DNA from 2 places in the Enterococcus sp. AZ170 genome. Region 1 is predicted to be linked to the other one. Evidence: a T-box and tRNA genes for the amino acid it is inferred to sense, from the RefSeq annotation. Region 1 holds a T-box; the other holds one or more tRNA genes.
What was found. A T-box is a leader RNA that pairs with one kind of tRNA and senses whether it is charged. The one in region 1 lies ahead of leuS (leucine--tRNA ligase), so its partner is inferred to be a tRNA-Leu.
Positions count from the first base shown of each region.

Region 2: it encodes a tRNA-Leu, which carries the amino acid that the T-box ahead of leuS (leucine--tRNA ligase) is inferred to sense. The anticodon was not compared.

Region 1 covers NZ_CP172947.1:548,696-552,129, reverse strand. Annotated here, with positions in the region: gene leuS (leucine--tRNA ligase) at 1-1,381, opposite strand, end outside; T-box leader at 1,703-1,979, opposite strand; gene IGJ55_RS02700 (LysM peptidoglycan-binding domain-containing protein) at 2,027-3,434, opposite strand, start outside.
Region 2 covers NZ_CP172947.1:1,432,784-1,436,217, reverse strand. Annotated here, with positions in the region: gene IGJ55_RS06915 (tandem-type lipoprotein) at 221-982, opposite strand; tRNA gene IGJ55_RS06910 (tRNA-Leu) at 1,438-1,520, opposite strand; gene IGJ55_RS06905 (ElyC/SanA/YdcF family protein) at 1,641-2,366, opposite strand; gene IGJ55_RS06900 (SprT family protein) at 2,453-2,941, opposite strand; gene IGJ55_RS06895 (Tex family protein) at 2,944-3,434, opposite strand, start outside.

The DNA of each region.
Region 1 (3,434 bases):
CAGTTCCACTTGGTTTGATATCATCTGTTTTAGGTAATTTCAATGGTAGTTCAGATTCTGGCACGGTTGTTGTCGTACCGTCTTCCCAATGAATCACAGGAATCGGCTCTCCCCAATAACGTTGACGAGAAAACAGCCAATCACGTAGGCGGTATGTGACTTCTTTTTTGCCACAGCCATTAGCTTCTAACCACTGATACATTTTTTCATTTGCTTCCTCTTTTGTTAGACCATCTAAGAAACCAGAATTGATATGAAGACCATCCCCAGTGTATGCTTCTTTGGTGATATCCCCACCTTCAATGACTTGGATCATTTCGATGTCAAACTTACTAGCAAAGGCATGGTCTCTTTCATCATGTGCTGGTACAGCCATAACAGCACCTGTTCCATAGCTTCCTAGAACGTAATCTGCAATCCAGATTGGGATTTCTTTGCCATTCACTGGATTGATTGCATAGGCACCTGTAAAAGCTCCAGTTTTTGTTTTAGATAAATCTGTACGATCTAAATCAGATTTTTTACTTACTTCTTCTTGATAAGCCGTAACTGCAGCTTTTTGCTCTGACGTTGTGATTTCATCAACAATTTTTAACTCGGGTGCAACAACTAAGTAACTAGCACCAAATAGGGTATCGGCACGAGTTGTAAAGACTGTTATCGTGTCATTGCTTCCTTTAATCTTAAAATCAACATTTGCTCCTTCAGAACGGCCAATCCAATTGCGTTGCATATCCTTAATACTTTCAGGCCAGTCCACTAAATCTAAATCATCTAGTAAGCGATCTGCATATGCAGTAATTTTAAGCATCCACTGACGCATTGGTTTTCTGACAACATCGTAACCACCGCGTTCACTTTTACCATCAATCACTTCTTCATTAGAAATCACTGTTCCTAGTTCTGGTACCCAGTTAACAGCTACTTCCGCTTCATAAGCTAAACCATGTTCATATAATTTCGTGAAAATCCATTGTGTCCATTTGTAATATTCTGGATCTGTTGTGTTAATTTCGCGATTCCAATCATAACTAAATCCTAGAGAGTTGATTTGGCGTTTAAAGGTTTCAATATTTTTTTTCGTAAACTCTGCTGGATCATTTCCTGTATCTAAGGCATATTGCTCTGCAGGTAATCCAAAGGCATCCCAGCCCATTGGGTGTAAAACACTATAGCCTTGGCTTCGTTTCATTCTAGATAAGATATCTGTTGCTGTATACCCTTCTGGATGCCCAACATGTAGCCCTTGTCCTGATGGGTATGGAAACATGTCTAAAGCATAAAATTTTTCTTTATTTGGATCATCATGAGTCGTGAAACTGTTATGTTTCGCCCAATATTTTTGCCATTTTTTCTCGATTTTCTTGTGATCGTAACTCACTTTTTTGTCCTCCTATTTCGGTAACTATTTATTGATGATTTCTGCCTATTTCTTAGGTTAATCTTTTCACTTTGTTAACGTGTTGGCTTGGTGATGATTTACTAGTTTGGTCGCCAAGTATTGCGCTTCATCAGCTCTGGCAAAGCTGACCAGATTTTTCTGCTTTTTTTATTCGTTCTTTTATGCTTTATTGCAGTATTGACTTGGTGGTGATTTACTAGTTTGGTAACTTCGCTCCCCTTGGTCGCCAAGTATTGCGCTTCATCAGCTCTGCAAGCAATCGCTGTGATTTGCAACAAAAACGCCCTACAGGAAAAATTCCTATAGGACGTGTGACTGACAACGTGGTACCACCTAATTTCACTTGTATAAAACAAGCCTCAACGTTTTAACGACCGTCGCCGATTTTACTTAATGAAGATTGAAGGATTGTTGGCATTTTTTTGATTTCCTAAATCAGAAAACGAAAACTCTACATTCCATCGCTTGTTCAGTAAAATAACTCAAAGGCGAGTTCGAAAGCTTCTGTGCGTATTTTCACCAGCCATACGCTCTCTAAAACATGGTTCTTTCTACTATTCCTTTTCACTGTTTATCTATCATGTGCTATCATACTACCAAACTTCTTAACGGATTTCAATCGTTTTATTTAACTTTCAATCTTTGACCAATATAAATTGTATCACCAGATAATCCGTTTAATTGTTTGATTTTTTGAATACTTGTTCCATATGTTTGAGACAGTCCCCATAAAGTATCACCATTTTTTACAGTGTGAGATCCGGCTGTTTGGTTGCTTCCTTGAGTATTGGATGAATTGGTTGAACCTGTTTGACCTTTTTTCACGATCAATTTTTGTCCTGGATAAATGATATCTCCATTTATATTATTCCATTGACGTAAATTGGCAATACTTGTCCCGTTTGCATTAGCGATCGCCCATAAAGAGTCCCCAGACTTCACCGTATAATGACCAGTAGCGGCTCCTGCATTGCTTGATCCACCAGTGTTACCAGTTGAACCACTATTGCCATTACTGGTACTGCCGCCGCCAGCATTAGAACCACCTTTTTTCACGATCAACTTTTGACCTGGATAAATGATATCTCCATTTATATTATTCCATTGACGTAGATTGGCGATACTTACGCCGTTTGCACTAGCAATTGCCCATAAGCTATCACCTGATTTTACAGTATAATATGCATTTGAAGAGCTTGTATTCCCTGAGCCGCCAGTACTACCTGTCGATCCGCCTGTCGTTCCTCCAGTACTACCACCATTACTACCAGAGCTTTTTTTCACGATCAATTTTTGTCCTGGGTGGATGATATCTCCGCTCAAGTTATTCCATTGACGCAAGTTCGCAATGCTTATCCCGTTTGCATTAGCAATCGCCCACAAAGAATCACCTGATTTTACTGTGTAATATGAATTAGTCCCTGTATTACTGGAACCTCCGGTATTGCCTGTTGAACCGCCAGTGTTACCACCAGTACTGCCGCCACCTGTGTTGCTAGAACCTTTTTTCACGATTAATTTTTGACCGACATAAATGACATCGCTGGATAAGTTATTCCAACTTTTAATAGTAGCGATCGATGTGCCATATTTCGCCGATAAGGCCCATAGGCTATCTCCAGCTTTTACTTTGTGCGTCACATTTTGACCGCTAGTATCGCCGCCAGTGTTGTTTGACCCACCGGTATTACCACCAGTATTACTCTCACCTGTGTTGCCACCGGTATCACCACCAGTATTCCCGCCACCTGATGAAGGCGTGTCATATTGAGTTAAGTTATAGGTTGTAATAATCGTATTAAGCTTTGTATTGTAACTTGGATCTGTTGCATAACGTCCAGTTAACCAAGCAGTGGCATCTCTGTAAGAATTCGTATTACTTTTCCAAGCTCCTGAATAATAATAAACACCAGACTGAAATGATGTATTTCTCAACACATAGGCATTGTCACTAAATGATTCTGAATAGGACGGATATTTTCTAAACGCAGCATCTACTTGAATCCACTGACCATTAATAACTTCCCACGTT
Region 2 (3,434 bases), 880 kb from region 1:
AATATTTTGATATTATACTAACTTATTAACTACTTTTTGCACTGCAATAGTGCATTATCAATAGCCAACTGATTAGCATATACTAAATTATCGACTTCTAGCAGTTAGCTTTTATTTACTGTTGCAATTTCTGCTACTTGCTCTTCAACTTCTTGTTTTGTTTCAGTATCAAAGGTTATTGACATACCTATATTTTCGGCAAATGAATTTGAATTTATAATCACTCATTTATGATATCCTCCTGCGAGACAGGTTGGAAATCTATAGAATCTGTGAAAAATATGCTTAACTTCTTATCAAATCTAAATTCTAACTGTTTATAGCCAATTGAATTACCTTCTAAGTCCCCAGTTCCTTTCAGCAATAAAGTAGGAGATTTATCCGTAACAATATCGTACTTACTTCTCAATGCTTGAACATTTGAATCTTCATTCATTAATTGATATTCTAATTCATAAATTGGAACTTCTGGATTATACATTTTTTTTATATTTTTATATTTATCTAATTTATCAAAGTTTCCATACTGAACAAAGAACTTGAATTTTTCAACCTTCTTTTTAGTTTCTTCTCCTTGGACATCTCCTAATAAATGAAAACCACTATCATCATATATAACTGGATACTTTTCTTTCTCAATAGGCTTACTTAAATCATTAGAAGTTTTTCTAGTATAATAAAATCCTTTTGCTTTTCTTGTATTTCTATTGATTCTTAGTAACATGCCTTCTGTGAATAAATCTCCTTCTTCTGTTTTACTCAATGAAAAGTCAGAATTTAACACCCAAACTCCCTTATCATCTTTATCAAATTCATCATCTCGGTACCCTTCCGTATCGTAGAAACTTTCCAGATTTGGTGTTGGATATATTGCTAATATTTTATCAAAACTTTGTTCAATTTTTGCTTTATTTTTTGTTTCACAACCAGTTAATCCACTCATTATAATTAGTTCTCCTAAAAATAAATATAATTTTTTCAAAATATTATCTCCTTCTGAACAGGATGAAACTTATTTAAACCTTAATCAATATTTATTTTACCAAAAGCAGATATATATAGATAGTTATATATGATATTTTCGTTATTTAATTTTATATAATGTTACTGATTTATGAATAAAAAAGAGATAGTATGCTTTTAAACTTACTATCTCTTACATCAATATTATACTAGCTTATTAATTGCTTATTTTCAGGCGATAATGACATTATTAATAGCCTACTGATTAACATATACTAAATTATAGACTTCTAGCAGTTGGCTTCTATTTACTTGCTACTTACTCCTCAACTTCTTATTTTGTTTCAGTATCAAAGGTTATTGACATACCTATATTTTCTATAAATCATTGTTTCACTAGGTGCATCAGAACTTTTATACAGGCATAAAAAAAGAGTGATAAACCTTATCATATCAAGGTTTACCACTAAACTATGCGGCCAAGAAGACTCGAACTTCCACGGGGTTGCCCCCACCAGCCCCTCAAGCTGGCGCGTCTGCCATTCCGCCATGACCGCATACGATACTTCATAATAGCTATCTCAATCTATGATAAAATAGGTCCTTCATTTTGTCAATATTTCAATAAGGCGATGATGCTTTTTCTTTTAAATGACTGCTTAATAAGCTCTGATCGCCTATCTCTGATATTCATAATCATAAACTTGACATAATTTTTCGTAGGACTGATTGACGCTTTCTGGGATTTCAATTGCATCAATATAGTTAGCCCCGTTAGGTCCATAACCAAATTCGTCATTTCTTAGTCGAGGAATCTCACCTAAAACTAAAGACAGAAAATACTCTTTACTCCACAATCCGTTCAGCTGATCGTCTTCGAATAGAAGCGGATCAGAAAATGATTGAATGAATGGTACGATCGGCACATAATTGGTAAAGAGCGTATCAGTGTTTTGCCATTCTTTTTCAAAAGTTGCTTTGATTCTTCTTTGTAATAATGGATCTTGCAACAGCAAAACCTTCTTAGGATTTAAACCAGCAGCTTTTATTATATTTAGTGAAAAAACAGCATTTTCACCTGAATTGGTTGATGTCTGCTCTGTTAAAAATAACATCTTATCTAAACCGTACTTTAACTTAAAGTATTCTAAGTACATCTCAGTTTCACTAGCAGCCGCTAACTTAATTCCCTTACGTTGGAAATTGTGACGCAAAAATGGCGTAGCATGACCAATGCCTCCAACTAACATAACAGCAGACACCATTTCTTGTTTATATAAATGGATCAGCTCATCTGCTAAATAAGGTAAACTATTTCCAGCTAGAATGGCCAAATCATATTTCCCAGTTACTTTTTCTTTAGCTGACAGAAAGTTGATAACCGTATTCCAATGTGTGATCATCTCAATTCCCTACCTTTTTTACTTGTTTCTATAGTAATACCGCCTTATCTGCTAAAAGAAAAGACGGTATAGTCTAGCTACATTTTCTAATTCAATTCCACTAATTTTCCGCTACATTTTCCGCAAACATAACGTTGCGTGTTGATTCTTCTTTTGCGTAAAATCAATGTTTGACATTTTTTACACTGATATTGATGATACGATTGCGCTTTTTGGTCTACCAAAGGGCGAACATAACGACTACCACCTGTTTTTTTTAACAGCGATTTAAACTCTGCATCTTTATGTTGGTACCCTTTACCTTCTAAGTGAAGGTGATAGTGACACAATTCGTGTTTGATAACATTGATCAATTCGATTTCACCATAACGTTCAAACACTTTCGGATTAAAATCAATGTTATGGGATCCTAAATGATAACGTCCTCCAGTTGTTCTCAGACGTCGGTTAAAAAAAGCTTTGTGCTGAAACTTTTTCCTGAAAAAGCTCAATGAAATTTCTTCTACCAATACTTGTAATTGATCATCTGTCAACACTTGTTTGGTTGGTTTTTCTTCTTTAGAAAAACTGCTCAAGACTATTCTTTCCTTTCAGCTTGTGGCAGCATCGTTAAACTGATGCGCCCTTTCTTCGTATCAACATCTTCCACCCAAACGGTCACAACGTCTCCTACCGCAACAATGTCTGTCGGATGTTTCACAAATTTTGTGCTAAGTTTTGAGATATGCACTAAACCATCTTGCTTCACACCGATATCAACAAACGCGCCAAAATCGATTACATTACGTACGGTTCCTTGTAGCTCCATACCCGATTTAAGGTCTTCCATAGATAAAACATCTTTTCTTAAAAGAGGTGCAGGCATTTCATCACGCATATCTCTTCCTGGTTGCACTAGCGCGGCAATAATATCTTTTAGTGTTTCACGACCGACGGCAAACTCAGTTTCTAACTCGGTTAAGGGTAATGCCTTCATCTTTTGGATTGCTTCATTTGTTCCAAGCTCTGCTAATTGAACGTTTGCTTTTTCTAAAATTCCTTTTGCTACGTCATAACTTTCAGGGTGAA